DNA from 2 places in the Aurantiacibacter sp. KMU-128 genome. Region 1 is predicted to be linked to the other one. Evidence: predicted binding sites of a transcription regulator. Region 1 holds the regulator's gene; the other holds the start of a gene.
The links. Region 1 encodes LexA, which represses DNA repair genes until DNA is damaged. Its sites were predicted from a motif close to GTTCCNCNCTTGTTCT; they were not measured.
Positions count from the first base shown of each region.

Region 2: ACS0VV_RS05335 (recA-like protein) is a predicted target of LexA. The motif match lies at 10,413-10,428, and genes of this name have one in related genera.

Region 1 covers NZ_JBXORT010000001.1:1,250,605-1,266,422, forward strand. The annotation lists gene trpE (anthranilate synthase component I) at 1-767, shown strand, start outside; gene ACS0VV_RS06345 (phosphodiester glycosidase family protein) at 764-1,555, shown strand; gene ACS0VV_RS06350 (anthranilate synthase component II) at 1,552-2,157, shown strand; gene trpD (anthranilate phosphoribosyltransferase) at 2,154-3,149, shown strand; gene trpC (indole-3-glycerol phosphate synthase TrpC) at 3,415-4,203, shown strand; gene ACS0VV_RS06365 (DUF3597 domain-containing protein) at 4,300-4,686, shown strand; gene moaC (cyclic pyranopterin monophosphate synthase MoaC) at 4,885-5,358, shown strand; gene ACS0VV_RS06375 (molybdopterin molybdotransferase MoeA) at 5,345-6,532, shown strand; gene lexA (transcriptional repressor LexA) at 6,605-7,267, shown strand; gene ACS0VV_RS06385 (ComEC/Rec2 family competence protein) at 7,292-9,481, opposite strand; gene gltX (glutamate--tRNA ligase) at 9,511-10,944, shown strand; gene ACS0VV_RS06395 (citrate synthase) at 10,986-12,272, shown strand; gene ACS0VV_RS06400 (sensor histidine kinase) at 12,321-13,685, opposite strand; gene ACS0VV_RS06405 (hypothetical protein) at 13,690-14,655, opposite strand; gene ACS0VV_RS06410 (hypothetical protein) at 14,690-15,818, opposite strand, start outside.
Region 2 covers NZ_JBXORT010000001.1:1,036,323-1,052,140, forward strand. The annotation lists gene ACS0VV_RS05290 (hypothetical protein) at 1-194, opposite strand, end outside; gene ACS0VV_RS05295 (TIGR03013 family XrtA/PEP-CTERM system glycosyltransferase) at 424-1,809, shown strand; gene prsK (XrtA/PEP-CTERM system histidine kinase PrsK) at 1,809-3,926, shown strand; gene prsR (PEP-CTERM-box response regulator transcription factor) at 3,927-5,291, shown strand; gene ACS0VV_RS05310 (bile acid:sodium symporter) at 5,318-6,283, shown strand; gene ACS0VV_RS05315 (DUF475 domain-containing protein) at 6,264-7,337, opposite strand; gene panB (3-methyl-2-oxobutanoate hydroxymethyltransferase) at 7,377-8,249, opposite strand; gene ACS0VV_RS05325 (sodium-dependent transporter) at 8,341-9,765, shown strand; gene ACS0VV_RS05330 (pyridoxamine 5'-phosphate oxidase family protein) at 9,839-10,309, opposite strand; gene ACS0VV_RS05335 (recA-like protein) at 10,446-11,249, shown strand; gene ACS0VV_RS05340 (DUF6504 family protein) at 11,276-12,826, shown strand; gene ACS0VV_RS05345 (error-prone DNA polymerase) at 13,182-15,818, shown strand, end outside.

The DNA.
Region 1 (15,818 bases):
AGGTGGTGCTCGCCCAGCGTTTCACCTGCCCGTTTCCGTTGCCGCCACTCGCGCTTTACAGGGCGCTGCGGCGGGTCAACCCCTCGCCCTTCCTCTATTTCCTCGATCTGCCCGGCTTCGCCGTGGTCGGTTCCTCGCCCGAAATCCTCGTCCGCGTGCGCGACGGCGAAGTGACCATCCGCCCAATCGCGGGAACCCGCCCGCGCGGAGCCACCGAGGCAGAGGACAAGGCGAACGAGGCGAGCCTGCTTGCCGACCCGAAGGAATGCGCCGAACACTTGATGCTGCTCGATCTCGGGCGCAACGATGTGGGCCGGGTGGCGGGTGCTGACAGCGTGGAGGTCACCGCCAGCTTCACCATCGAACGCTACAGCCATGTGATGCACATCGTCAGCAATGTCGTCGGCCAGCTGGCGGGCGACAAGGACGCGCTCGATGCGCTGTTCGCGGGCTTTCCCGCCGGAACCGTCAGCGGCGCGCCCAAGGTGCGTGCATGCGAAATCATCGCCGAATTGGAGCCGGAAACGCGCGGAGCCTATGCCGGCGGCGTCGGCTATTTCGCGCCCGATGGCTCGGTCGACAGCTGCATCGTGCTGCGCACCGCCGTGGTAAAGGACGGGGTGATGCACGTACAGGCGGGCGCGGGCGTGGTGGCGGATAGCGACCCCGCCTACGAAGCTGCCGAGTGCCGCCACAAGGCGGGCGCATTGCTCGCAGCGGCGAGCGAGGCGCTCGCCATCGCGGGCGAGCCGGAGTTCGGCCAGTGATCGACCGCGCGCTCCTGCTGATCCTGTGCTCCATACCCCTCGCTGCGTGCGAGCTGCATTTCGAGGGCGAGGTGAGCGAGGAGATGGTGTCGATCTGCGAGCCGGTGGTGTTCGAAGACACGCCCTTCACCCATTGCACCGCCGACCCTGCGCAGCACATGGTCAGCACCGACCTCGCGCCCGAAGGCGAGGATGCGCCTTACCGCTCCTTGCGCGTGTTCTCCTACGATGCCTTGGCGCAAGACGCTGCCTCGGTCGTCTTCGCCATGAACGCCGGAATGTTTGACGAGGACGGCCAGCCCATCGGCTATTACGTGGAGGAAGGCCGCCGCCTTACCGTGCTCAACCAGAACGAAGGCCCCGGCAATTTCCACCTGCTCCCCAACGGCGTGTTCTTTGGCGAGGAAGACGGCGGATGGCGCGTGCTTTCGACCGAGCGCTTTGCCGGGGAAGTCGAGAACCGCCCCTATTTCGCCACCCAGTCCGGCCCGATGCTGGTGGTGAACGGAGAGCTGCACCCGGAGATTGATCCCGACGGTACCTCCTACCGCACCCGCAACGCCGTGGGCGTCGATGCGAGCGGCCGCGCGCATTTCGTCATTAGCGAGGCTCCGGTGAGCTTCGGCAAGCTGGCCCGCTATTACCGCGACGTGCTGCGCGTGGATAACGCGCTGTTCCTCGACGGCAGTGTCTCGCAAATCTGGGACCCGGCCAATGAACGCCTAGACAATGGCCCCGAAATCGGCCCCTTGATTGTCGTGCGCAATCGGGCAGAGAGCGGCGAATGAGCGATATTCTCGTCATCGACAATTACGACAGCTTCACCTTCAACCTCGTGCATTATCTGATGCAGCTGGGCTCGGGGGTAGAAGTTGTTCGCAATGACGAGCTGACCGCTGCCGAAGCGGTTGCGCGCGGGGCGAAGGGGATTCTTATCTCGCCCGGCCCGTGCACGCCGAACGAGGCGGGGATCAGCCTTGATCTGGTGGCGGCCTGTGCGGATAGCGCCACTCCGCTGCTCGGTGTGTGTCTGGGGCACCAGTCGATCGGGCAGCATTTCGGCGGCAAAGTCGTGCGCGGCGGGTTGATGCACGGGAAGACGAGTCTGGTGACGCATGACGGGACGGGTGTATTCGCCGGCCTGCCCTCGCCCTACACCGCCACGCGCTATCATTCGCTGATTGTCGAGGACATTCCCGACTGCCTGCTGGTCAATGCAACGGCGGAGACGCCGGGGCTTGAGGGAGAGGCTGTCATGGGTTTCCGCCATGCCGAACTGCCCATTCACGGCGTGCAGTTCCACCCCGAAAGCATTGCGACCGAGCACGGCCACGCTTTGCTCGCCAATTTCCTTGCTATCTGCGGCCTGCCCGCCAAGGTGGCCGCATGAGCCGGATTTTGCCCCCCGTCGATACCCCGCTGGAAGAGGACGAGGCCGAGCGCGTCTTCGGCCTGATGCTCGACGGCGCGCCTTCGGAAGAGGAGATCGCGCAATATCTCACCGATCTGTCCGACCGTGGCGAGCGTGCAGGCGAGATCGCAGGGGCGGCGCGGGCCTTGCGCGCGCGGCTGCTCCCGATTGATGCGCCCGACAACGCCATCGACGTATGCGGCACAGGCGGCGACGGTCACCACACGCTCAATGTCAGCACGGCGGTTTCGCTTGTTGTCGCGGCCTGCGGCGTGCCGGTCGCCAAGCACGGCAATCGCGCGGCATCCAGCAAGGCAGGCGCTGCCGATACGCTGGAGGCGCTGGGGCTGGACATGGAAGCCGCCGGGCGCACGGCGGAAAAGACCCTCGCCGAAATCGGCATCTGCTTCCTCTTTGCCAAGAACCACCACCCGGCGATGGCGCGTATCCAGCCTATCCGGCAGAAACTGGGCCGCCGCACGATTTTCAACCTGATGGGGCCGCTGAGCAATCCCGCCAAGGTGCGCCGCCAGTTGATCGGGATCGCCCGCCCCGCCTATGTCCCGATCTATGCCGAGGCCATGGCGCGTCTGGGCACTGAGCGGACGTTTATCGTCTCGGGTGACGAGGGGCTCGACGAACTCAGCCTCGACGAAGGCAATGAACTGGCCGATGTGCAGGGCCGCGAAGTGCGTATGCGCCGCGTCGATGCGAGTGATGCGGGCCTGCGCCATGCGCCGGTAGAGGCCATACGCGGCGATGATGCGGCGCATAATGCGAAAGCATTGCAAGCCCTGCTGCTCGGCGCACCGGGGCCCTATCGCGATGCGGTGCTGTTCAACGCGGCAGGCGCGCTGATGGTGGCGGGCGAGGTCGAGAGTTGGACCGATGGCGTAGAGGAAGCGGCTGAGGCCATCGACAAGGGGCTGGCCAAGCAATTGCTCGAATGCTGGATTGCAGCGGCGAGGTAGTAGGGTTCACACGAAGCCCACAAAGACACGAAGAGGTCTGAAATCGCGGCGAAGCCGCAGGCTATTCGGGATCGCGCAGAGAACGCGGAGTACGAAGAGGTCATCTACGCGTTCTTTGCGAACTCTGCGTCCTCTGCGCGAAACCCTTTTGAGAACCTCCGCCTGCGGCGCAGCGGAACATCTTCGTGTCTTTGTGGGCTTCGTGTGAACCAAATAGGGCAAGCCTATCGACACGGCAGGACCCCAAAGGCATAGGCTCATCGTGATGGACAAGCTGAAAGAAATTTGCGCGACCAAGCGCGAGGAAGTCACGGCCCGCAAGGCGTTGAAACCGCTCGATGAGTGCGACCGGATTGCTGCCAAGCAGTCACCGCCGCGCGGGTTCCAAAAAGCTCTCGCTGCCAAGGCGCAAACGGGCTTTGGCCTGATTGCCGAGGTCAAGAAGGCGAGCCCTTCCAAGGGGCTCATTCGCGCAGACTTCAAACCCCACCAGCACGCGTTGGATTACGAGGCGGGCGGTGCTGCGTGTCTCTCCGTGCTCACCGACGCGCCCTATTTCCAGGGGCATGAGAGCTTCATGATGCAGGCGCGCGCAGCAACCATGCTGCCGGTCTTGCGCAAGGACTTCATGGTCGACCCTTGGCAGATCGCCGAAAGCCGGATGATCGGCGCGGATGCGATCCTGATTATCGTCGCGGCGCTCGAAGACGAACAAATGCGCGAAATCGAGGCAGCCGCGCTCGAACGCGGTATGGATGTGCTGATCGAAGTGCATGACGAGGCGGAGATGGAGCGCGCCGCGAAACACCTCACCTCGCGCCTGATCGGCGTCAACAACCGCGATCTGCGCACCTTCACCACCGATCTGGCGACCACGGAGCGGCTTGCTCCGCTCGCACCCGAGGGCAGCCTGCTGGTCGGCGAAAGCGGCATCAACAGCCATACTGATTGCCAGCGCCTTGCGGAAGCCGGAGTACGCTGCTTCCTTGTCGGCGAAAGCCTGATGCGGCAGGAGGATGTGGTCGCCGCGACCCGGTCCTTGCTCGGCGACTAGATTTTACAAGCTCTTGCCCGCTGTCATACATTGGCAACGCGCTGCGCCGATGCTAGTCCGACTCCAGACTACCGTTGCAATGGAAGGGGATTACCCATGGGAATTTTCAGCTCGATCAAGAACGCGATTTTCGGTGACGACGAGGAAGAGCAGGCTGCCGCAGCGGCACCCGCTGCTCCCGCCGCCGCGCCCAAGGCAAGCGGTTTCGGCGCCGCCAAGGCCGCGCCCAAGACCGAGGTGGACATTGCTGCCGCGCTCGATGCGAAAGACGGTTCGGACAAGCTCAATTGGCGCACGTCGATTGTCGATCTGATGAAGCTGGTCGGGCTCGATCCCAGCTACGAAAACCGCAAGGAACTCGCCACCGAAATGGGCGACACCGATTATTCGGGCAAGGCGGAAGAGAACATCTGGCTGCACAAGCAGGTGATGACCAAGCTGGCCGACGCCGGCGGCCGCATCCCGCCCGAACTGCGCGACTGATATTCGCCACGCATACAAGCCCTGTCCTACTGGTTGGGACTGTGGCACAGATCGGCGCATGACCATCGCAATCGCGCCGCTAATCTCTCGAAACCGCCCTGCCCGCCCTTTGGGCGCAGCAGGGCGGTTTTCTGTTTCAGGACTGTGTAACAGGTGTAACAGGTTCGCCTTTGAACCGTTCGAACCGGCGGGTCTGGCATGAGCCGCCTGACCCATCTCGACGAAGCTGGCGCGGCACGCATGGTCGATGTCGGCGGTAAAGCGGCAACGGCGCGTGTCGCCGTGGCGGAGGGCCGGATCTCCATGTCGGACGAGGCATTGGCGGCTGTCCGCGATGGCAGCGGCCCCAAGGGCGATGTGCTCGCAGCAGCGCGGATCGCGGGGATCATGGCGGCCAAGCGCACGGGCGAGCTGATCCCGCTCTGCCACCCGCTCGCGCTCGACAGCGTCAGCGTGGACTTCGCCTTCGAAACAGACGGCATCCGCGCCGAAGCGCGTGCCTCGCTTACCGGCAAGACCGGTGTCGAGATGGAAGCGATGACCGCCGTCTCGGTGGCGCTGCTGACGATCTACGACATGGCAAAGGCGCTCGACAAAGGCATGGTGATCGGCGGCGTGCGCCTGCTCGCCAAGAGCGGCGGCAAAAGCGGGGACTGGCGTGCTGGGGCTTGAAGAAGCGCAGGCGAAGCTGCTGGCGCTGGCGCAGCCGCTTGCAACAGAAGTCGTAACGGTGGACGAGGCGAACGGGCGGGTTCTTGGTGAGCCTGTTGTCGCTAGGCGCACCCAGCCGCCAGCGGACCTCTCGGCGATGGACGGCTACGCGATTGGCGCTGGCGATCATTCAGGGCCATGGCGCGTGATCGGCGAAAGCGCGGCGGGGCATCCCTTTGCTGGTGAGCTTACGAGTGGAGAGGCTGTGCGCATCTCCACCGGCGCGGCACTGCCCAAGGGCGCGGATGCGGTGCTGTTGCAGGAGAACGCTGCGCGGGATGGCGACGTCCACGCGCTAACCAATGCCGATGGCCCCAGCCCGCAGCATATCCGCCGCGCCGGGTTCGACTTCGCAGCTGGCGACGTACTGCTTCCTGCCGGAATGCGGCTGACCGCCGCTCAGCTGGCACTTGTCCGCATGGCGGGTGTCGAGCAGCTCGCCCTGCACAAGAAGCCGGGCCTGACTGTGATCGACTGCGGGGACGAACTTGTCGCGCAACCCTCGGAAGCCATCGGAACGCAAATTCCAGCCACCAATGGCGCGATGATCGCAGAGTTGGCCGGGGAACTCGCGGATGAACCGAAGCGGCTCGGCCCAATCGGCGACTCGGTGGGCTTGCTGGTTGAAGCCTTTGCGCAATCGGATAGCGAGGTGATCGTCATCACCGGAGGAGCATCGGTAGGCGACCATGACCTGGTCAAACCGGCGCTGGAGGCCTGGGGCGCAGAGATCGCGTTCTGGCGCGTGTCGATCCGCCCGGGCAAGCCGTTGCTGGTTGCCAAACGGGGTTACCAGATCGTCCTCGGCCTGCCGGGCAATCCGGTGTCCGCCTATGTCACCGCCCTCCTGTTCCTGCTCCCGTTATTGCGCCAATTCGGAGGTTCCGCATCGCCTTTGCCGCAAAGTATCGATGCGCGATTGACACAATCGCTTCCGCCGGGGGGGACGCGCACCGAATTCCTACGCGCTATTCTCGGTCGAGACGGAGTTACCCCTCTAATGCAGCGCGATAGCAGCGCTCTGCACACGCTTGCCTGCGCCAATGCACTGATCCGGCGTGATATCGATGCCGCACCCGTCGCAGCAGGTGAACGCGTAACCGTCTATCCGCTCCAAAATGGCGGTATCGCTTGACTTGAGGCGATGTGTTCCATAGGTGTTCCGTGTTCGTTCCCAAATTGGAACATCGCAGTAAGGAACCAACCCATGCTGACTGCCAAGCAACACGAATTGCTGCTTTTCATTCACCGTCGCCTTGAGGAATCGGGCATTTCTCCGAGTTTCGAGGAAATGAAGGATGCGCTCGATCTGAAGAGCAAGTCGGGCGTGCATCGCTTGATTTCGGCTCTCGAGGAACGCGGCTTTATCCGGCGTCTTGCCAACCGTGCCCGCGCGCTCGAAGTCGTGAAAATGCCTGAGAACGTGGGCAATGACGCGGTGGCGAAGATCACCACGCCGCCAGCAGCGGCGCCGGTCGCGGCCAATGATGTGATCGAAATTCCCCTCCACGGCAAGATTGCCGCCGGTGTTCCGATCGAAGCGTTGGAAGGCAGCCAGACCCTTCCCGTACCCGCTGCACTGCTTGGTGCTGGCGAGCATTACGCGCTTGAAGTGTCGGGCGACTCGATGGTTGAAGCGGGCATTTTTGACGGCGACTTTGCATTGGTGAAGAAGGCGAACACTGCCCGCGATGGCGATATTGTTGTGGCGCTCGTGAATGGCGAGGAAGCGACACTGAAATATCTCTACCATGATGGCGGCATGATCCGGCTCGATCCGGCAAACGCCGCCTATGATCCGCAGATTTACGCCGATAGCCAGGTAGAAGTTCAGGGCAAACTCGCAGGCTTGCTGCGACGCTACCACTGACCGTTTGTGCGTCGGGTGGCGGGCCTAGTCCTGCCGCCCGCGCCACCATCCATGCCCGCCCTCGCTCTGGGCGACGGTGCGCATCGAAGGCTCGCCATCTTCACCTAGTGTGATGGCCATTCCGCCAGTTGTCTCAAGCGTCCGCCGGTCTGCTTTCAGCAAACGCGGCTCGCAACTTCGCGGCAGCCAGCGGTCAGCCACCACGATATCCGCCCGCTCGCAGGCTGCGGCGAGCGCGCGCTCCTCTACGATATCTTCGCTGCGGCTCAGAAGCAGGTGCCAGTCGCGCCCTCCCCGTTCGAGCGAGATCGCGCAGAAATCCCGGCTGCACTCGGCTCCATTCCAATCTTCGAGCGGAACCGGGTCACCCTCGACCCCCGCCAGTTCGAGCAGGTTGTCACGCGTAAACTCGCTTCGTGTGTCGCGCAGCACCAGCAGACGGTCATCCTCTCCGGTGATTCCCACATGGCGACCGTCCGACGATATCAGTATGTCGGGGATAGGGGTTAGGTAGAGCCACAGGCTCGCAATGGCTGCGGGGGCGAAACCAAGCAACCGCGCCCTCCCCTTCCAAAGCGCCAGCCACAGGCCTCCCAGCGCGAACAGCAGGACGGTCGGCAATGTCATCTGCGGAATGAGCTTCACCGCGCCGGGCTGCGCTGCCGTGAAATGGGCGATGCCGACCAGCAGATCGAGCGATTGCCCCGCCAGCCACCAGAACGGCGCGCCAAGCCCCACAATGTCGAACAGCAAGGCAATCGCGATCAGCGGCATGGAGATGAAAGTCACCAGCGGAATGGCGATCACATTGGCCAGCGCACCATAAACGCCCGCACGGTGGAAGTGGAACAAGACGATGGGCATCAGCGCGATCTCGATCACCAGCCCGGTGATGAGCAACATCACCGTATTGCGCCCGGTTCGCGCGAACCAACTCTCCTCGCGTGGCTTGAGAAAGGCGCGAACCGGAGCCGAGCTGTGCAACGCAACAATCGCGATGACCGCGCTGAAGCTCATCTGGAAGCTCGGTCCCACAAGGCTCTCCGGCCAGACGAGTAGGACAGCCGCCGCCGCCACGGCAATCATCCGCAGCGACAAGGGCTCGCGTCCCAGTGCAAGCGCGAACAGCACCAGCAGTGCGGCGATACAGCTGCGCACAGTCGGCACCTCGGCGCCGGTCAACAGGGTGTAGCCGATCCCCGACAAAGCCCCGACACCTGCCGCCACCACAGGTAGCCGCACCCGCAACACCAGCCACGGCCAGAGCGCCAGCAGCTTGATGGCCAGAATGTAGGCGGCGCCGATAACCGCACTGACGTGCAACCCGCTGATCGACAGCAAGTGTGTCAGTCCCGAATCGCGCATCGCATCTTCATCAGCCACGCTGATCCCGCCCCGGTCACCGCTGGCGAAAGCCGCCGCAATGCTGCCCGCCGAGCCATCGAGTTGCGTTCGGACATGGGCCGACAATTCCCGTTGCAGCGAAGGGATCAACGCCTCGCGTGCCGGAGCGGGCTCGACGATTGTAACCTCGCCTGTCACGCTTCCGGTGGCCGCGAGCCCCTGAAACCATGCGGCGCGCGCAAAATTGTAACCGCCAGGCAGCATTGGGGCAGCGGGCGGCATCAACCGCGCTTGTGTGCGGATCACCGCGCCTTCGGTCATCCCCGCCCGTGTTGCCTCTAACGGAACATTGACACGCACCTTCACTGCCTCGCCATCCACCGGGGATCGGATGGCGAGCACCAGTCGTACACGGTCTTGCGCCGGTTGCTCGATGCGTTCCAGGATGCGTCCCTCGATCTCGGCGAAAACCGGGCGTTCAAATGCCTCGGCGCCCACCAGTTCGGAGCGCGCCCAGATCAGGCTGGTCCCCAGCGCGAAGACGATCCCGCAGGCTGCCAGTGCAGTGGTCAGGTGGACCCGGTCTTCCCGCCCTTTCCATCGCGCCAATGCAGCCAGAGCGAGCAGCAGACCAATCGCAATCGCAGCAACCCAATGCGCGGCCGTAGGAAGGATGAACCACGCGGCTATCCCCGCGGCCAGAACCACGGTCAGCCATGGCCCGCGATCAAAGCCCGCCTGCCCGAGAAATTGCTCTGCAGTGTCACCGATACTGGACAAAGAGACACGGCTGCGCCAAGGCGTCTGCTGCAACGCAGCATCAAGATCGTCGTCCCCCAGCGGAACCAAAGGCGGCTGCCGCGATGCCATGCAGGGTAATGGACAGGAATCGCAGCATTATGGCAAGCTCTGATAGCAATCACGCTGACGCACAGCGGCCGGTGGTGACGCGCTTTGCGCCCAGCCCCACCGGTTTTCTGCATATCGGAAATGCCCGCACCGGCCTGTTTTCCTGGCTCTACGCCCGCCACTTCGGCGGCAAGGCGCTGCTGCGGATCGAAGATACCGACAAAGCGCGCAGCACGCAGGAAGCGATCGACGTTATCCTCGACGGGCTGGCCTGGCTCGGCCTCGATTTCGATGGCGAGACGGTTTACCAGAGCGAACGCGCGGGACGTCACGCCGAAGTCGCGCAAAAGCTGCTCGATGCAGGCAAGGCCTATAAGTGTTTTGCGACGCCCGAAGAGCTTGCCGAAATGCGCGAGGCGCAGCGTGCGGCCAAGCAGCCGATGCGTTATGACGGACGCTGGCGTGACCGCGACCCTTCCGAGGCACCCGAAGGCGCGCCCTTCACCATCCGCATCAAGACGCCCGAAGCCGGCGAAACGGTGATCGAGGATGCGGTGCAGGGCCGCGTTAAGGTGGACAATCGCGAGATTGACGATTTCATCCTGCTGCGCGCCGATGGCTCGCCGACCTATATGCTCGCCGTGGTGGTCGACGATATGGACATGGGCTGCACCCACATCATCCGCGGCGATGACCATCTCAACAACGCCTTCCGCCAGTTGCAGGTGATCCGCGCGATGCAGGGCATTGAAGATGGCTGGGAAGAGCCGGTCTACGCGCATATTCCGCTCATCCATGGCAATGATGGCGCCAAACTGTCCAAGCGCCACGGCGCGCTGGGTGTGCGCGATTACCGCGATATGGGTATCCTGCCCGAAACCATGTTCAACTACCTGTTGCGGCTTGGCTGGGGCCATGGCGATCAGGAGGAGTTTACGATGGAAGAGGCGATTGCCCTCTTCGATATCACCGCCGTCGGCAAAGGGCCGAGCCGCTTCGACATGAAGAAGCTGCTGAGCATGAATGGCAATTACATTCGAGCCGCTGACGATGCGCGGCTTGCGGCGATTGCGGGGGAGATCTTGGGTGAAACAGCAGATGTCGCGCTGCTGACGCAGGCCATGCCTGTGCTCAAAACCCGTGCCCGCGACATGAACGAGCTGGCCGATGGCGCGGCCTTTCTGTTCAAGACTTTGCCGTTCGACATGGACGAGCAGGCCGCCGTGCTGCTCGATGATGAAGCCCGTATGCGACTATCTGCTATCTTGGCCCGGTTGCAGGATGAAACGTACTGGACAATCGAGGCACTGGAGGCCAATCTGAAAGCCTATGCAGAGGAGCTGGGGCTGGGCCTCGGCAAACTTGCGCAGCCGCTCCGCGCGGCGCTGACAGGGCAGACAACCTCGCCCGGAATTTTCGATGTGCTGGTTCTCCTTGGACGGGAGGAAAGCCTTGCGCGGATCGCCGCGCAGGCTGCGGCCTGAAGGGGTCAATCAGCGGGACTGGTATTTGAAGGAGATGTTCATTGGCTGACAAGCAGGCAGACCTGAGCGTGGGTGGCGAGACCTACAGCTTCCCGACCTTGGAAGGTAGCGTCGGGCCCGATGTTATCGATATCCGCAAGCTCTACGGACAAACGGGCAAGTTTACCTTCGATCCGGGCTACAAATCGACCGCCAGTTGCGAAAGCGCGCTGACCTATATCGATGGTGATGAAGGCGTGCTGCTGCATCGCGGTTACCCCATCGGGCAACTGGCCGAGCATTCCAGCTTCATGGAAGTCAGCTACCTCCTGCTCAACGGCGAACTGCCGAGCAAGGAAGAGCTCGACGACTTCACCTATACGATCAGCCGCCACACCATGCTGCACGAGCAGCTTTCCACCTTCTATCGCGGTTTCCGCCGCGATGCGCACCCGATGGCGATCATGTGCGGCGTCGTCGGCGCGCTATCGGCGTTCTACCATGACAGCACCGACATTGCCGATCCGGAACACCGCACGATCAGCTCGCACCGGCTGATCGCCAAAATGCCGACGATTGCGGCGATGGCGTATAAATACGCGGTGGGGCAGCCGTTCATGCAGCCACGCAACGATCTGAGCTATACAGGCAATTTCCTGCGCATGACTTTCGGCGTTCCAGCCGAGGAATATGAGGTTGTTCCCGAAGTCGAAAAAGCGCTGGACCGGATTTTCATCCTGCACGCCGATCACGAACAGAACGCCTCGACCTCGACCGTGCGTCTCGCCGGTTCGTCGGGCGCGAACCCGTTCGCCTGTATCTCTGCCGGTATTGCCTGCCTGTGGGGCCCCGCACATGGCGGCGCGAACGAGGCGGCGCTCAATATGCTCCGCGAAATCGGCACGCCGGATAAGATTCCGCACTATATCGAGCGCGCCAAGGACAAGAACGACCCGTTCCGCCTGATGGGCTTCGGCCACCGCGTGTACAAGAATTACGATCCGCGTGCCGCCGTGATGCAGAAGACGGTGCGCGAAGTGTTCGATGCGCTCAAAGTGAAGGACCCGGTGTTCGAAACCGCGCTGCAGCTGGAAGAGATCGCGCTGAACGATCCCTATTTCCAGGAAAAGAAGCTGTTCCCCAATGTGGACTTCTATTCGGGCATTATCCTCTCGGCGATCGGTTTCCCGACCACCATGTTCACCGTGCTCTTCGCGCTTGCCCGCACCGTGGGCTGGGTGGCGCAGTGGAACGAGATGATTTCCGATCCTGGCCAGGTCATCGGTCGCCCGCGCCAGCTCTATACCGGGCCGACGCAGCGCGATTATGTGCCGGTGGAGCAGCGTTAAGCCGCACTCTCAAAAATGCGATGGAAAGCCCCGCTTCGGCGGGGTTTTCTACGCCGAAAGGTCGGCAGGCAGTTCGAGCGTGAAGCGGGCGCCCTGCCCCTTCGCGCTTTCGACCGTCAGCGAACCGCCCATGGCTTCGGCAAGGCGGCGCGAAATGTAAAGCCCGAGGCCCGAACCGCCGTCGCCCTGCCGCCCAAGCCGTTCGAATTTCGTGAATACCCGCGCTTGCTGGTCTTCATCCAGCCCCTCGCCCTGATCGGCGACGATGATGCGCGCCCGCTCGCCTTCCTGCTCCACACGGATCCACACCTGCCCGCCTTCGGGCGAATAGCGTATGGCATTGCCGACCAGATTAAGCAGCACTTGCAGCGTCCGGCGGAACTCGCCGATGGCGGGTACGCTCTCGCCTAGCTTGGGCTCGTCGATAGTGATCCCGCGTTCCTTCGCGCGCACACCGAGAATGCCCGCTGCGCGGCGGCCGACATCGGCGAGGTCGATATGGTCGGGCGCGGGCGCAAAATCCTCGTCCTCGACCATTTCCAGCGTGGTCAGATCGTCGATCAACGCCAGCAAATGCTCTCCGGCGGAGGCGATATCGGCGGCGTAATTGCTGTATTCGTCCGCCAACGGCCCGGCCAGCTGGGTGCGGATCGTCTCGGCATTGGCGATGATCCGGCTGACCGGTTGGCGCAGCACGGGAGCGATCTCGCGGCCAATACCTGCCGAACGGTCGGGCCGCCGCGAGGGCTTGGGCGGCGCTTCGGCCAGCGGACGATCGGGCACAAGGTAAAGATCGAAACCGACGGGCTGCGCCTCGCTCCGGCCCAGTGGCACCAGTTGTACGGCCCATTGGCGTTCCGAACCGGGCACGACAATGCGGGTGCCATCGAGCAAGCGCCACTGTGCGGGCGCCGCCAGAGTCGGGTTCTCGGGTCGCGCAAGCTCGGTCCAAACATGACCGACGGCCTGCATCATGGCCTCGCCCAGCGCGTCCATATCCCGTGCCGTCCAGTCCACGGTAAGGATGCGTTGCTGTTCATCGAGGCGTGCGGTGAGGCCGGAGAGGTGTTTGACCAGCGCCAACCGACCGCGATTGTCCTCAGACAGTGAGGGTTCGGGCAGGTCTTCAGCTTGCCAGGTGCTGATATTGATGACGGTGCCCATCCGGCCCGGCGTCACTTCTGCCCAAGCGGAAATCTGCTCGAACGAATCCTGCGCGCGAATGGCGCGGGACACCTTCTTGCCGCTCGCCCGCGCCTTGCGCACGAGTTCGAGCAAGGCCGGTGTCACAATCGGCCCCGGCAATTCGCCGCCCGCGCGCAGATGGAAGCTCGCCAGCGGCTCCTCGGCCTCGATCAACCGGTCATCGGCATCGGTGCGCGCGCGCGCAGATTGGATGTGGGCGCTTGCCATCGATTCAGGCCACCCGGGCCATCAGAGCGGCGGAATCAGCGAGCGCGGCCGATGCGCGGTCTGCCCGCAGCGTATCGAAGCCTTCGGGCAGCGTAATGTCGGGGTGGAGGAACATGAACTGCTCTTCGACCTGCGCAGCCGAGAGGCCCGCTGCTCGCAAGGTAAGAGCCAGACGCGCACACTGGTTCTCCGATAGCGACAGCACTGCCACTTCGCGGGATTGCTCCCCCGCCATCTCCAGCGCGGTGACGAACATCGAGACGCCCGCGTGATCGACGCTGAGCGCACGCTGTGCCTTGTCTGCCAGCTTGTGAATGAGGCCGGTCAACCGGGTGATGCGCGAGGTGCTCTCTGCGTGCTGATCGCGTAATGCAGCGACCGCGTGGCCGATCCGCGACGATTTACCCGCAAGCGCGGTTTCGCAATATTCGCAAACGGTTTCGAACAGATCGGCGGGCAGCTCATCCAGTGGCAGTTCCATGCGCCGCTGCTGCTGCATGAAGCGGGCTTGTGCCGAAAGTGCCCGCATGGCTTCGCGCGCCTCGTCGCCATCGGGAGAAGCGACCAGTTCCAGCAACAAAGGCGACAGCACCGCGTCGATCCCGCTGCGGACGCTCAACCGCTCGGCGGTCAGCGCTTCCACCGCGAGTGCGTGGGCAAAGCCGATCACCGGGGCGCTTTCCATCAGGCCCGCAGCCAGCGTATCCTGCTGTTCATCGGCGAAGGCGCCACGATCGGTCACGCCTTCGCTCTTTGCCAACGCAAACAGCACTTGGCGGGAGAGATGTCTCACCATTCCACGAACCTTCGCGATCACCTCGTCATTGAACAGATCGAGATCCGCATGGGCCAGCAAATGGCGCAGGATCGGGCGTGTGGTCGCAAGCGAAATATCGCCCTGCGCCAGCTCTTCGCGCAAGCTGCTTTCCACGCTTTTGGCCAATGTTTCTGCAGGAGTTTCGACGCTCATACCCGAGTGTTACTCCAACAGCGTTAATGGCGGGTTATTCGCCCGGCTTTCTCTCGGGAAAAAGCAGCACCGCTAGGCAGAGCGTCGCGACGGCCATGAAAGCAATTTCGGGGGAGATTGCAGCGGACATCATGCCGAGCGCCAGCGCGATAATGGCCCGGTCGCGAAGAGGTTCCTCCGCAGCGCGGGCCGCACGTCGATCGAGCAGGAGCAGCGCAGCGACGAGCACAAGGGCGGGAAACGCTCCGCGAAACCACAGCCCGTCAATCGCCAGCACACCGGCCGCGAGTATTGCCGCATCCACTGTGTGGCGCAGGAGATGCCGCTTGCCGCGCTTTGCAAATGGAGCGCCCGCCAACAGGCCGAGCGCGAGATACATCTCCAGCAAGGGCACCGCGAGCGCGGTAAGCCCGAATGCCGCCGCAGGGACACCGGAGAAGAGCGTGACGGCGATACTGCCCGCCAGCAGGGCCATCGCTGCTCCGCCAATCGCCAGCCCCGACCAGCTACGTGCCAGCAACTGCGCGCCGGCCCGCGCAATGGCTTTGCCGCCAAGCCAGCGCGAGGGTGCGTAGGCAGGCACGGCCCCCAGATGGACGTGCAGCCAGCGCTTCTCATGCGATGCGGCGGCTTCGGCGCCCCGAATGATCGTCCAGCTTGCAGAATCGAGAATATCGTCGGCCAACCGCGCCTCGGGCAGGCGTTTTTGCAGGCAAATGCGCAGCAGCGCCGCGTGCGGGGCGGCATCCTCGGGCAAGCGGGTGAGCAGATCGAGCCAGCTTCCCGGCATAGTCAAAACACCGGCCCAAGCGCGATCGAGGTCGATCCTTTCGAACCCCGCGGCTGTTCCCGGGCCGGAGGAAATCACCAGCATCCGGTCGCCCTCGGCCCGCAACAGGTCAAGCGCCTGCACCGCTTCGGGCAGCAGGTCGGGCTGGATGACCAGCAGGCTGTCCCCGCTGCCGATGGCACCCGGCAAGGCGTGTGCATTGGTAATAACCTGAAACCGCAATCCCGCGCTCTCCGCGGCGTAGCGCAGGGCGATAGCATCACCCGACGCGCCACCGCCATGCGCGATCACCGCGGTGCAGCCAAGCTCGCGCGCAAACAGCAATTGCCGCTGAGCAAGTGATTGCCCGGCGATCGAAGGCTGTTCGGCCTCG
Region 2 (15,818 bases), 210 kb from region 1:
GCGCCGACGGGTTCGGCCAGATCATTGCGCACCAGGCCTTGGGAATCTGTGATCGCGGCGCTGGCGCGGCGGAGTTCTTCCTGCTCCTGCCGCTCTTCAACGTGTTCCACAACCGCCCGACGGTTCTCGTCATCGGCAAACATCGCAATCGCCCCGGTCAGACTGATCGTGGCGACGGCAAAATGCTTGTACATTTTGGCAGGGATAGGAGGCTTGGTGAGCTTTGCCATGAGCCGCCTTTAGCGCGCACCGGTTAAGACCTGCTCGGTCGATACGGTTAATTTGTGCTTACCAAAGGCGTGAACCGCATGGCGCACTGTCACCGATGGCGAGGCGGTGTAAAATTTACCGACATTTCATAGGTGGCGACTAATCGGGTGGCTGAAGCGGGATGGGCCCGCAACAGATTGGCCGGTCGAAGCGATGATTCGTCTCTTCAAACATTATATTCCCCATGCCGTTCTGCTGCTGGGCGTGATCGACTTCGCGCTCCTGTTGGTTGCAGCGGACGCGGCCTGGAACGTCCGCACGATGCAGATCGGGATCGCCGCGGGACCGCTGGTCGAGCGGGTGTGGATTCTCGTGGGCTTCGCCATCACCACCCAAACCGCGATGATTGCGGTGGGCGTATATGGCCCGGAAGCGCTGCTCTCGATGCGCTTTGCCGCGGCGCGACTCCTTGTCGGCGTGAGCCTCGCCATACTGGCGCTCGCGGTTATCGATTTCCTGTTGCCAGGCCAGACGTTCTGGCGCTCGATCCTGCTCTACGCAATGGTGATTGCCACGTTGCTGCTGGCGCTTAACCGGCTGGTGGTGGGTAATCTGCTTGGCACATCGGCCTTCCGTCGGCGCATTTTGGTGCTGGGGGCAGGGCACCGTGCAGAGCGGCTCAAGAAACTCGCGGAAAAGCCCGAAAGTGGCTTCGTCATCTCCGGCTTCGTCAATATGAGCGGGGTTCCCTCGGTGCTGCCCGAAGCGGTGGACCGCGCGACCATTTCCGATTTGAGTGCCCATGTCGCTAATCTTGGCGCCACCGAGGTCGTGCTGGCACTGGAAGAGCGGCGCAATGCGTTGCCGCTTAAAGACCTTGTGCGGGTGAAGACCGCCGGGGTCCACGTCAACGAATTCTCCAGCTTCCTCGAACGCGAAACGGGGCGAGTCGATCTCGACACACTCAATCCCAGCTGGCTGATTTTTTCGGACGGCTTTTCTTCGGGCCGCGCGATTTCCAGCGTTGCCAAGCGCGCTTTCGATATTGTCGCCAGCCTGCTGCTGTTGCTCCTTACCTTTCCCGTCATCGCGCTGTTCGCGATCATCGTAAAGCTGGACAGCAAGGGGCCTGCCTTTTTCCGCCAGAAGCGCGTCGGCCTTTATGGCCAGACTTTCGAGCTCGTCAAACTGCGCTCGATGTGCACCGATGCCGAGAAGGACGGTGCGAAATGGGCCGAAAAGAACGACGTCCGCATCACCCGCGTCGGTGCGTTCATCCGCAAGGTGCGGATCGACGAATTGCCGCAGGTGTGGACGGTGCTTGCCGGACATATGAGCTTTGTCGGCCCGCGCCCCGAAGTGCCCGCCTTTGTCGAGGATTTGGAAGACAAGCTGCCCTATTATGCCGAACGGCATATGGTGAAGCCCGGCATTACCGGTTGGGCGCAGATCAACTATCCCTATGGTGCCAGCATCGAGGACTCGCGGCACAAGCTGGAATATGATCTCTATTACGCCAAGAATTACACGCCTTTCCTCGATCTGCTGATCATGCTGCAAACGCTGCGCGTGGTGCTGTGGCCGGAGGGCGCGCGGTAGTGGGCAGCGGCTGGGCCCTGATTGTCTATGTGACGCATCTGGCGGCAGCCGCCGGAGCGAGCGCGCTGGCGCTCTGGCTCGCCGCGGCGCATCGCAGCGGCAAAAACGTCGCTGCGGTCAATGCTGTGGCAGTGGGCCTCATCGCATTGTGGAGCTTCAGCGCGGCGGGTTTCGGGCGTGGCAGCATCATTACCGAGATCGCGCTGATCTGCAGCAATCTGGCGTGGCTGTGGATGCTGTACCGCCTGTTCGGTCATGACGAGCGCGACACCAAGATCGGCCCGATCCGCCCCGTGATCGTGGCGCTCGGCTTTATCGAGCTGATGCAATTCGGGCTGGTGCTGGCCTATTTCCAGTTCATCGCGGAGCCTGAAGCGCAGGCGCTGATCTGGCAGATTTCCTTCACCATGCACCTGCTTTTCGCTGTCGGCGCGCTGGTGCTGGTGCACAATCTGTTTGCCGGAGCTTCGCAGCAATCGCGCCTCAGCCTGCGCTGGCCTGCTTCGGCCTTGGGCCTGCTGTTCCTCTTCGATCTCAACTTCTACGCCATCGCCTGGCTGAGCGACGGGCGGCCGCAACTGCTGCAGGATCTGCGCGCTTTCACCGTGCTGGTGGTTGTGGCGATCCTTGCTTTGGGAGCGACGCGCAAGGAAACCGAGCTGCGCTTCCGCCCCTCGCGCAGCTTTGCATTCCAGTCGATCTCGCTGCTGGTGATTGCGGCTTATCTGATCGTGATGGTCGTAGTCGCACAGGCGCTGGCCTATATCGGCAGCGATTATGGCCGCGTGTTGCAGACGGGCTTTGTGCTGCTGGCGAGCGTTGCGGCGTTGATGCTGTTGCCGTCCAAGCGGCTGCGCGGCTGGCTGCGGGTGAGCCTGTCGAAGAATCTCTTCCAGCATCGCTATGACTATCGCAGCGAATGGCTGCGCTTTACCGACACGATCGGTCGCGCCGGGCCGCAGGCTGCGCCTTTGCCCGAGCGTGCGATCCGTGCGGTGGCCGATATCACCGACAGCCCCTCCGGCCTGCTCCTCACCGCACGCGAGGATGGCGGACTGGCGTTGGCGGCGCGCTGGCAGTGGAGCGATCTGGACGTGCCCGGGGAGGCCTTGTCCGCCGCCGGTGTGCGCTTCTTTGAAGAAAGCCAGTTCATTGTCGACATCGACGATCTGCGGCGCGGCACCGAAACGGGGATTCCCGCCGCTGCCTGTCCCGAATGGCTGCTGTCGAGCGAGGCGAGCTGGGCCATGGTGCCGCTGCTGCATTACGAGCGTCTGGTCGGCGTAGTCGTGCTTGCCCGTCCGTCCGTCGCGCGCCGGCTCGACTGGGAGGACTTCGATCTGTTGCGCGTGATCGGCCGCCAGCTCGCCAGCTATCTCGCAGAGCAGTCCAGCCAGGATGCGCTGGGCGAAGCGCAGCGTTTCGATGAGTTCAACCGCCGCATCGCGTTCGTCATGCACGATATCAAGAATCTGGCGAGCCAGCTGTCGCTGCTGGCGAGGAATGCCGAAAAGCATGCCGACAAGCCGGAATTCCGCGCGGATATGATCCTCACTTTGCGCAACTCGACAGACAAGCTGCAAGCGCTGCTCGCGCGATTGGGTCGCTATGGGAGCCTCGGCGGCAAGGAGCGCCAGCAGATCGCGCTTGCGGCATTGCTGGAGCGGGTGTCGGCACAATATGCGGCACGCCACCGCGTCGAAGTGCTTGCTAACGGTGACTGCAAGGTCACAGCCGATAGTGACGCTTTGGAACAGGCGCTGGTGCATCTCGTACAGAATGCGGTTGATGCGACGGCGGATGACGCGCCCGTCTATCTCGACCTGCGCGAAGAGGCGAACCACGCGGTGATCGAAATCCGCGATTCGGGGGAGGGAATGTCGCCCGAATTTATCCGCACGCAGCTGTTCAAGCCGTTCCATTCCTCCAAGCCCGGAGGGTTCGGGATCGGTGCCTATGAAGCGCGCGAACTGGTGCGAACTATGGGCGGGCGGCTTGATGTGGATTCGCGCGAAGGGATGGGCACACGCTTTGTCCTGCGCCTGCCGCTGAGCGCGCAAAGCGAGATCATGCGTTCGATGCGCGAACAGGCTGACGCCAGAAAAGAGGTTGCATAAATGGCTGAGCACAAACCCAAGCTGCTGATCGTCGAGGACGATGAGGGCCTGCAGGCGCAGCTCAAATGGGCTTACGAGGACTTCGAAGTCGTCATTGCGGGCGATTACGATTCCGCGATCGCCGCGTTGCGTGCCGAGGAACCGGCGGTGGTGACGCTCGATCTGGGACTGCCGCCCGATCCCGATGGAACGACCGAAGGCTTTCGCGTGCTCGACACGATTATGGCGATCAAGCCTGATACCAAGGTGATCGTCGCGTCGGGCCATGGCGCGCGCGAGAGCGCTTTGGGCGCCATCGAGCGCGGCGCGTATGACTTCTACCAGAAGCCGGTCGATATCGAACAGCTCGGCCTGATCGTACGCCGCGCGTTCAACCTGCACGCTATCGAGGAAGAGAACCGCCTGCTCGCGGCGCGCGCGGGGGAAGGCAATACGGTGCTCGGCGGGCTCATCACCTCGGCCCCCGAAATGGTCAAAGTCGCGCGCACGATCGAGCGGGTGGCGAACACCAATGTCTCGGTGATGCTGCTGGGCGCGAGCGGGACGGGCAAGGAATTGCTCGCCAAGGGACTGCACGATGCGAGCAACCGGAAGAGCGGCAATTTCGTTGCGATCAACTGCGCAGCCATCCCCGAGAACCTGCTCGAAAGCGAGCTGTTCGGGCATGAGAAGGGCGCGTTTACGGGTGCAGTCAAAACCACCGAGGGCAAGATCGAGCTGGCGGATGGCGGGACTCTCTTCCTGGACGAGGTAGGCGACATCCCGCTGCCTTTGCAGGTGAAGCTCCTCCGCTTCCTGCAGGAACGCACCATCGAGCGGATCGGCGGGCGCAAGTCGATTGCGGTCGATACGCGCATCGTGTGCGCAACGCATCAGGACTTGGAAGCGATGGTCGCCGATGGCCGGTTCCGCGAAGACCTGTTTTACCGCCTCGCCGAAATTGTCGTCAAAATTCCCGCTTTGTCCGAGCGACCGGGCGATGCGACTTTGCTCGCCAAGGCGTTCCTCAAACGGTTTTCCAACGAGATGAACCCGGCGGTCACCGGTTTCGCGCCCGACGCGCTTGCCGCCATTGATGGCTGGAGCTGGCCGGGCAATGTGCGCGAGCTGGAAAACCGGGTGAAGCGCGCGGTCATCATGTGCGACGGCAAGCTGGTGGGCGCGGAAGACCTCGACCTTGGCGACGACGCGGAAGAGGATGCCGATGTGCTCAACCTGAAAGCCGCGCGCGAGAAAGCGGACCGCAAGGTGATCCGCCACGCGCTGGCGCGGAGCGAGGGCAATATCTCCAGCACCGCCAAGCTGCTGGGGATCAGCCGCCCGACGCTGTATGACCTGCTGAAGACCTACGACTTGCAACACTAGCGCGCGCTGGGCAGAGGGCGCCGGTAATGCTTGCGCGCCTGTCCTCCCTCTTCGATCCGCTGGTGCGGTTGTTGCTGCTGGCGATCCTGCTCGCCAGCATAGCGCCGGTATCGGGCGCGGCGGTGCCGGTGGCGCGATTGGCGCTCGATGTGGCGATCTTCCTGCTGTTCCTCCTCAATGGCCTGCGCCTGCCGTGCGGAGACGTGCTGCGCGGAATGCGCGATGCGCGGTTTTTGCTGCCGCTGGTTGCGTTCGTATTCGGCATGATGGGGCTTGCGGGATGGCTCGCAGCGGGCGCGGCGCAGAGTGTGCTTCCGGCCAGCATTGCGCTGGGCTTCATCTTTCTCGGCGTGCTGCCATCGACGGTGCAATCGGCCACCGCCTACACTTCGATTGCGGGCGGCAATGTGGCGCATTCGGTGGTGGCCGCCGCAGTGCTCAATATGCTCGGCGTGTTCCTGACCGCGCCGCTGATCGCGCTGCTGGCGCGCAGCGATATGCCGGGGATTGACCTTGGCGGGCTGGAGCGGATCGGGATGATCCTTATCCTGCCTTTCGTCCTTGGCCAGCTACTGCAAGGCAAGTTCGGCGGCTTCGTGCGGCAGCGGCGCAGGCTGGTCAGCTGGATGGACCGCATCGCGATTGCCACCGCAGTCTACATCGCATTCTCCAGCGCGGTGCGGCAGGGCATCTGGTCGATGCTCGATCCCGCTGCGTGGGTATGGCTGCTGGCTTTGGTGGCGGTGATGCTGCTGGTTGGCTTCGGCGGAGCCTGGCTACTCGGCAGAATACTCCGCCTAGCGCGCGGTGACCACATCGCGTTCCAGTTCGCCGGCGCGCAAAAGAGCATCGCCATGGGCGCGCCGCTGGCTGCGGTGTTGTTCACGCCTGATGTCGCGGGGCTCGTGCTGTTACCGGTGCTGATCTACCATCTGGTGCAGATGGTCGTCTCTGCGCCGTTGGCCGCGCGTTTCAGTCGGCAGTTGCCTTAGCCACTTCGCCCGCTGCCTCGGCGCGGTTGTGCCGCACCGACCACCAGAAGCTCAGCCCGATCAGCACGACGCCGATCAGCCCGGTAATCGCTTCGGGAATGTGGACGATGGCGGAGGTCAGCATGATCGCGCCCAGCACGATAATCGCCCAGAACGCACCGTTTTCGAGATAGCGGTATTCTGCCAGCGTTCCCTTGCGTACCAGATGGATCGTCATCGAACGCACGAACATCGCCCCGATGGACAGGCCCAGTGCGATCACGATCATGTTGTTCGACAAGGCAAAAGCGCCGATCACCCCGTCAAAGCTGAAACTCGCATCGAGCACTTCGAGATAGAGGAAACCGCCAAGGCCCGAGCGCACGACCACGCCGCTCGCCTTCTTCGCTTCCTCGCGCATATTGAGATATTCGCCCAGAGCGTCGACCGCGATATAGGTGACAAGGCCCATCAGACCGGCGGTCATAAAGGTCAGCGCGTCGGCGTCCGACAGCTGCATTGAGATCACCCAGATCACCAGCAGCAGCAGCGCGATTTCGATGGCGGGCAGCGCGGCGACCTTTGTCAGTTGCCGCTCCAGCGCGCCGATCCAGTGCACTTCCTTGTCCGCATCGAAGAAGAATTTGAGGCCCACCATCGCAAGGAACGCGCCGCCAAACCCGGCAATCCCGATATGCGCGCCGGAGACGATCTCCTCATAGCGTACGGGATCGTTGAGCGAGAGGTTCACCGCCTCGATCGGCCCGATGCCTGCCGCCACCGCGACAATCGCCAGCGGGAAGACGATACGCGTACCGAACACAGCAATGGCAATCCCCCAGACGAGGAAGCGTTGCTGCCACACCGGGTCCATCTCGCGCAGCACCGTGGCATTGACCACCGCATTGTCGAAGCTCAGCGAGACTTCGAGGATCGAGAGGATCGTGATGATCCACATGATCTGCAGTACCGCGCCCAGCGTATCGGTGCTGGCAATCGCGTACCACAGGCCGAGCCCGAAGCAGATCGCGGTGAAGACAAGCGAGAAGGTGTAATAGCGCAGCAGCGTGGCCATTCTGGGTGTTCCTGATTGTGGTTTCGCGAAGAAAAGCGGTCAGTCCTTGGGCTGATACAGCTGTTCCGGCCCGGGAAAACTGCGCGCGCGCACTTCGTCCGCATATTTCGCCGCCGTTTCGCCGATTGTGGTGGCGATGTCGCCATATTTCTTCACGAAACGCGGCACCCGCTCGAACATTCCGAGCATATCTTCGGTAACCAGCACTTGCCCGTCGCATTGGGCGGAGGCTCCGATGCCGATAGTCGGGCAGGAGATCGCTTTGGTGACTTCGATGGCAATCGGCTCCAGCACGCCTTCGACCACCACGGCGAATGCGCCTGCTTCGTCAAGCGCCTTGGCATCGCCGACGATTTTCGCCGCCTCGGCATCGCTGCGCCCCCGCGCGGCATAGCCGCCGAGCACGTTCACCGCCTGCGGGGTCAGTCCGACATGGCCCATCACCGGAATGCCGCGCTGTGTAAGGAAAGCGACCGTCTCCGCCATCGCTTCGCCGCCTTCCAGCTTCACCGCCGCCGCGCCGCTTTCCTTCAGCAGCCGCGCGGCTGCGTCAAAGGCGGTTTCGGGCGAGGCTTCGTAAGCACCGAAGGGCATATCGACGACGACGACTGCGTGATAGCTGCCGCGCACCACGGCGGCGGCATGATTGGCCATCATCTCCATTGTCACCGGCACGGTGGAGGGCAGGCCGTAGATCACCTGACCGAGCGAATCCCCCACCAGTAGCAAATCGCAATGCGGATCGAGCAATTGTGCCTGCCGCGCCGTGTAGGCAGTGAGCATTACGATCGGCTCTGCAGTTACCCCGTCAACCTTGCGCGCGCGGATCTTGGGCACGGTCAATCGCCGCATCGGCGCAGGCGTCGGATTGGCACGGCTGGTGGATGTATCGAGTGTGTAGGTCGTGGACATACTTCTCCCTAAACGTAAGACCCCCTCGACGCGACCCCCATTTCTATGCACAAGGGTTCGCATACCTTCGGGGACAAGAGGATAATACATAATGGCACTTACCCAAGCGGGTTCGGGACGCGACGGATGGTCGTCGCGTACGGCATTCATTCTTGCAGCTATCGGCTCGGCGGTGGGCCTCGGCAACCTAGTGCGCTTTCCGGCAGAGGCCGGGGCGAATGGTGGCGGCGCATTCGTGCTGTTCTACATTCTGTGCATCGTGTTGATCGGCCTGCCGGTTCTGCTGTCGGAAACGCTGATCGGCCGCCACGGACAGGCGGCTGCGCCTGAGAGCTTCCGCAAGGTGGCGGAGCAATCGGGCAAGTCGACCGCGTGGGAACACGTGGCGAGCCTTGGCGTGCTGTCGGCGTTCCTTGTGCTCAGCTTCTACTGCGTGCTGGGCGGCTGGGTGCTGTATTACATCGGCATTTTTGCAGGCGATCTGGTATCGACCGGCCTTACCGGCCCCGCTTTCCAGGGTGTGCCGTTTGCGGAAGTCGAAGCGCTGTTCCCGGCGATGATCGCCAATGGTCCGGTGACGGTTGCTCTCAATCTGGCGTTCCTAATTATTACGCTGGTGTTCGTCGCGCGCGGCGTTTCGGGCGGGATTGAGAAGGTGGCGGTCTATCTGATGCCGACCTTCTTCGTGCTGCTGCTCGCCATCACGATTTACGGCTTTTTCGGCGGTGCGGTGGCGGAAACCTTCGCCTATCTCTTTACGTTCGAGCCGGAGAAGTTGACCGGCGAAGTTATGCTGGCAGCGGTCGGGCAGGCATTCTTCTCGCTGTCTTTGGGTGTCGCGGGCATGGTGACCTATGGCGCCTATGTCGGCCGCAATGTGAACCTTGCGGGTACCTCTGCGATCATTGCCGGGGCGGATACCGCAGTGGCGCTGATTGCCGGCTTGTGCATCTTCCCCATCGTCTTTGCCGCCGGGCTGGAGCCCAATGGCGGGCTGGGGCTGATGTTCCAGACGCTGCCGCACGCGTTCCAGGAAATTCCCTTCGGATCGCTGATCGGCCTCGCTTTCTTCATCATGGTGGGCTTTGCCGCGCTGACCAGCTCGGTGGCGTTGATGGAAGTGCCTTCGGCCTGGGTGATCGACCGCTTCAAGCTGCACCGTCCATTGGCTGTGGGCATCGTGACCGTGGGTGCTGCTATCCTTGGCGCGCTGTCGGCGCTGTCGACCGGAATGCTGTCGGGCTTCCACCCGCTCGGCTTCCTGCCGCTGTTTGAAGGGATGGGCGTGCTCGACGCGCTTGATACCTTTACCAGCAAGATCACCATGCCGATCGGTGCGCTGCTGACCTCGATCTTTGTCGGCTGGGTGGCGAACAAGCGGCTGGTGGATAGCGAGAACGGCCTGTCGGGCGGCTTGCATGTCTTCTGGCGTTTCCTCGTCTGCTGGCTGTGCCCGCTGGCGCTGACCGCGATCCTGATCGTCGGCATTTTCCCGGGCGTGCTCGGCGGCGAGTAAGCTGTAGGAAAGCGAAAAGGGCCGCCGTTCCCGATGGGAGCGGCGGCCCTTTCTCATGCGGTTTGCCTGGCGATTAAAGCGTCGTTTCCGCGTGTTCCTTGCGCGCTTCTTCGCGGACATCAAAGCCGAGCAGCATCTTGGCATTGTCAATGAAACCAAGGTCGCTGTTCCAGATTTCGGCGCGGCCCAGATCCATGCGCAGCATCAGCAGGTTGGGATCATCCTTGCCGCCGGGAAACCATGCGTCGACCACTTGGCTCCACTGCTTGTCGAGCCGTTCGCGGCTCGTTTCTTCAACCAGCGTGCCGGTGAAACGGGCGAACATCTCATGACCCTTGCCGGCCAGCATCGCGGTGGCGGGGCCACCTGTGGCCAGCGTACTGTCGCGGCTGGTGAAGAACCAGATGGCGCTGTCGGCATCCTTGTCGAGCTGCGCGGTCATGGGCACCGCGGATTGAGGATCGCTGTCGAGTTGCAGGAACAGGAACGGGCTATCCGAAAGCGCCTTCCAGAAGTCTTGCTTGAGCTGTTTCGTATCAGTCATAATTTCTCCTTCGCCAAATCAACGGCTTGGCAGGGCCATGTATCCGGCCTGCAGGGCGAGGCGGGACTGGGGTGCGGTGAGTGGTTGCGCGCGCTCGCGATATGGAACATAAGTGGAACAAAGGAGTCGAATCGCCATGGATATGGCTGCCACATTGCGCGCATTGCCGCGTGCGGTGGAGCTGGCGTCTCCCGGTGTCCGCAACACGCGCTGGCAGCCGGGGCGCGCGGCTCCGCTGCATAGCGAGATCTTCGCCCCTGCTGCCGAGGGAAGCGGCGCGGGCGGGGCGCTGGCGCTCGCGCTCGACGGGCTGCGTGCAAGGGCAGCGGCCAATGATGCGGGCGATGCCTCTGCGGTAGAGGAGAAGGCGATCCTCTGGGTGCAGGAGGCACGCGCGATCAAGCTCGGCGGGCGGCCATACCGGGCAGGCCTGCCCGAAGACTGGCGCCACCGCCTGATCCATGTCGCCGCCAAAACGCCTGAAGATGCGCTCTTCGCGTTGGAAGAGGGGGTGCGCTGCCGTGATTTCGCCTGCGTCATCGGCGAAGTGGCGGGCAATCCCAAGGCGCTCGATTTCACCGCCTCGCGCCGCCTCAGCCTTGCTGCCGAGAAGCACGGCGTGCCGCTGTTCCTCGTGCGGCTCGACGCGTCGCCCGATCTCAGCTCGGCGCGGATGCGCTGGCGGCTGCGTTCTGCGCCTTCCGCTCCGCCCTTGTGGAACGCACAAGCGCCCGGCAAACCCGCCTGGCACGCCGAACTGTTCCGCGCCCGCAAGCATCCGCCGGGCGAGTGGGTGCTGCGCGAGCAGGACGGGCGGCTGGTGCAGCTTGCTCTCTCCGGGCAGGCAGAAGCGAAGGAGCGCGCTGCGCCTGCGACTGCCGCACTTCCCGCTCCGGCCTCCGCCATCCTCTCCCCCGCAGGGGAGAGGGCGCATGGGTAAAGGCTGTGCCAGCACCCCGCCGCATCATGGCCATCTGGGCGCGCGAGCTGGCGTTCGACCGCTGGCGGCAGGCGCAGGGCTGTAAGCCGGGGGAGGGGGCGGATGCCGCGCCCACCGTCCTCATCACCGAAACCGCGCACGGCCCGCGCATAGACGCCGCCAATGCCGCCGGACGCGCGGCGGGCGCGGCGCGGGGCATGATGCTCGCCGATGCGCGCACGCTCTGCCCGCAGATCGTGGTTTACCCAAGCGATCCGGCGGGCGACCTCGCTTTCCTCGAACGGCTCGCCATTTGGGCGCAGCGCTGGGGGCCATGGAGCGCGATGGACACGCCCGACGGCCTGCTGGTGGATGTGAGCGCGGTGGCGCATCTGTTCGGCGGAGAGCGCCGCCTGCTCGCCGATGTCGCTGCCCGCACCGCCGCGCGCGGGTTGGCCACCAGCGCCGCTATCGCTCCCACGGCAGGCGCGGCGTGGGCGCTGGCGCATTACGCTGCATCCGGTGCAGTGATCGGCGGGGAGGAGGACATTGCCGCGCGCCTTGCCGATCTGCCCGTTGCCGCGCTGCGGCTCGATCATGATGTGCTGCTGGTGCTGCGCCGCCTCGGCCTCAAGCGGCTGGGCGATCTCACCGGCATTGGCACCGGGCCGACCGGCCGCGACGCGCTGCACCGCCGCTTCCGCAACCGCAAGTCGCCCGCCGCCAACCCGCTGATCCGCATGGACCAGCTGACCGGCCTCGTGCCCGAACCGCTGCTGCCGGTCATCCCTGTCACCCAGCCACTCGTCCAGCGCCGCCTGATGGAGCCGCTGCGCCACCGCGACCTGCTCGACACCGTGCTTGCCGATCTGGCGGAGGACATGGTGCGCGAGCTTGAGGCGCGGGGGCAGGGTGCGCGCCGCCTCCAGCTCGGCCTGTGGCGGGTGGATGGCGAGGTGCTGCTGCGCGAGCTCGAACTCGCCGCCGCCACCCGCGATGCCGCGCATATGTGCCGCCTCTTCGCCGCCAAGCTCGACGATGTGGATGCAGGTTTCGGGATCGAGATGCTGCGCCTGCGCGCCAGTTGGGCGGAGCCGCTGGCGCTGGGGCAGGCCGATCTGGAAGCGGCGGCAGAGGCGCATGGCACTTCGCTCTCCGCCTGTATCGACCGGCTGACGGCGCGGCTCGGGACAGAGGCGGTGCAGCGGCCCGTGCCCCATGCCAGCCACCTGCCCGAACGCGCGCAACGCTGGCAGGTGCCGCTCGCGCCTGAACCGGCGATCCAAGGCGAACTCGCTTTCCACACGCGCCCCATCAAGCTGCTCGACCGGGCGGAGCGGATCGCGGTGCTGGCCGTGTGCGAGGCGGGCTACCCCCGCCGCTTCCGCTGGCGCAGTGAGGCGTATGACGTCACCCGCGTGGAGGGCCCCGAACGCATCGCGCCCGAATGGTGGCGCGAACGCGGTGCGACGCGCCTGCGCGACTACTACCGCGTCGAAACCGCCAGCGGCGCGCGCTACTGGCTCTACCGCCTCGGCCTGCCCGGAGACGGTCGCGGCGGCGAGCCGGAGTGGTTCCTGCAGGGCCTGTTTGCGTGAGTCGCTGCCGAGGTGACGGCCTTCGCCTATGTTGCAAACCGCGCAACCTGATACACCTGTTACACAGTCCTGAAGGACAAATTTTCCCCGCGCACAAAGCCCCGCAAGCCCGCGGAAAATTGCAGGAAAGCGGCTGCGAAGGGGGGCCATCACCATGCAGGCCGGCCAAGCGCAATCATGGCGTGTAGGAAAGTCCCGGCCGGTGGTCACACAGCATAGAGGAGCGTTGATGGGGCAGGGCCAAAGACCATGCTTGGCGAATCTCTTATAAGAACATAAGTAGAACATATGCGTATGATCGATCCGTTTTGGCGGCCTGCCGCATTGGCGGGTGCGCGGTTGGGGGAGGGGGGCTGTGCCTGACGCCCATCCTACGCCCGAAAAGCGGCGGATCGCGCTCGATCCCGATGGCATTGCGGCGCCTGCCCGCGCGCCCTTTGTCGAGCTGGGGCTGGTGTCCTGCTTCACTTTCCTGCGCGGGGCGAGCGATGCGGTCGATCTGGTGATGACCGCGCGCCAGCTCGGCTATGACGCGCTGGGGATTGCCGATGCCAATTCGATGGCGGGCGTGGTGCGCGTGCATAGCGAGGCGAAAACGCTCAAACTGCGCCCGGTCATCGGCACGCGGATCGAGACGGTGGAGGGGCTAACCTTCCTCGCTTACCCGAAGAACCGCGCCGCCTATGGCTGCCTCTGCCGCCTTATCAGTGCGGGCCGGATGGCCAAGCTGGACGGCGAATGGCAGGATAAGGGCGCGTGCGAGATATCGCTGGCGATGCTGGCCGAACATAGCGCGGATGTGCAGCTGATCCTCCTGCCGCCGCCCGATCTGGCGCGGGTTTTCACCGTGACGCTGCCGAGCAATGTGGTGCCGTTTCCTGGTTCTGGTTCACGCGGAGACGCGGAGACGCGGAGGTGTAATTCGCTCACAGAGGCACAGAGGCACAGAGATGGCTCTTCGCCGCGAAGCGGCAACTCCCAATCAGCGACGTTCCTTGCCAAGAGCGTGAAAACCGAAGAGCGGCTTCGCCGCAAGAACAAGGCCTCTGTGCCTCTGTGCCTCTGTGAGCGCAAAGAAGGTCTCTGCAGTTGCAAAGTCTCCGCGCCTCCACGTCTCCGCGTGAATCCGTCCCATTTCCGCCCTCGCGAAATCATCAAGCCCTTTCCCGAACTCCTGCGCCACCTACGCGATGCGCTGCCCGGCCTGAACCACATCGCCGCCAGCTATCTCTATCGGGGGGACGATATCGCGCGGATCGAGCGGCTTGATATGTTGGCGCGGGCGAACGGGATGGCGCTGCTCGCCACCAATGATGTGCATTACCACGCGCCCGAGCGGCGGCCCTTGCAGGACGTGATGACCGCGATCCGCCACAAGACGACGGTGGCGCGCGCAGGCCATCTGCTCCACGCCAATGCCGAGCGGCATCTGAAAAGCCCCGAAGAGATGGTCGCGCTGTTCGCCCGCTGGCCGCACGCCATTGCCGCTGCCCGCGCGGTGGCGGATGCGTGCGCCTTCAGCCTTGATGAACTGCGCTACGAATATCCGGAGGAGATTTACTCTGCCGGCATGGGGCCGCAGGAATATCTTGAGTGCGCCACCTGGTGGGGCGCTGAGGAACGCTATCCTGCAGGCATTCCTGATAGTGTTTTCAACACGTTGGAATCGGAACTTGCGCTCATCTCCAAGATGAATCTGGCGCGCTATTTCCTCACCATCAAGGACATTGTCGATTACGCGCGCACCGGGGTGGAGCCGCCGATCCTGTGCCAAGGGCGCGGCAGCGCGGCCAATTCGGCGGTGTGCTTCTGCCTTGGCATCACCAATGTCGACCCCGCGCACCACCAGCTGCTGTTCGATCGCTTTATCTCCGAAGACCGCAAGGAACCGCCCGATATCGATGTCGATTTCGAGCATGAGCGGCGCGAGGAGGTGATCCAGTATCTCTACCGCAAATATGGCCGCCACCGCGCCGGATTATGCGCCACGGTGATCCATTACCGCCCGCGCATGGCGATCCGCGAAGTCGGCAAGGCGATGGGCCTGTCCGAAGATGTGACGAGTGCTCTGGCGCGCACCGTGTGGGGTGGGTGGGGCCGCGAGATCGGGGAGGATCACGCGGCGGAAACCGGCATGGATTTGACCGATCCGCATCTCCGCCGGGTTCTTGCTTTGACGCGCCAAATGGTGGGAATGCCGCGCCATCTCAGCCAGCACGTGGGCGGCTTCATCCTCACCGAAGGCGCGCTGACCGATACGGTGCCGATCGGCAATGGCGCCATGCCCGACCGGAGCTTTATCGAATGGGACAAGGACGATATCGAGGCCTTGGGCATCCTGAAGGTCGATGTGCTGGCGCTGGGAATGCTCACCTGCATCCGCAAATGCCTCGATCTGCTGGAAGACCATCACGACCGCGCGCTGACACTGGCGAGCGTGCCGCGCGAGGATCCCGAAACCTACGCCATGCTGCGCAAGGGCGATTCATTGGGGGTGTTCCAGGTGGAGAGCCGCGCGCAAATGAATATGCTGCCGCGCCTGCGTCCGCGCGAGTTTTACGATCTGGTGATCCAGGTCGCCATCGTGCGGCCCGGGCCGATCCAGGGCGATATGGTGCATCCCTATCTCAAGCGCCGCCGCGGGGCGGAGCCGGTGATCATCCCTGCGCCTTCGCCCGAACACGGCCCGCCCGACGAGCTGTCGAGCATTTTGCAGCGGACTTTGGGCGTGCCGATCTTTCAGGAGCAGGCGATGAAAATCGCGCTCGATGCGGCGAAATTCTCCTCCAAGGAAGCCAACCGCTTGCGCAAGGCGATGGCGACCTTCCGCAGTCGCGGCATGGTGCACGAATTGGAGGACATGATGGTCGGGCGGATGGTGGCGCGCGGCTATGATCCCGATTTTGCCGAACGCTGCTTCAACCAGATCAAGGGCTTTGGCGAATACGGCTTCCCCGAAAGCCACGCGGCCAGCTTTGCGCATCTGGTCTAT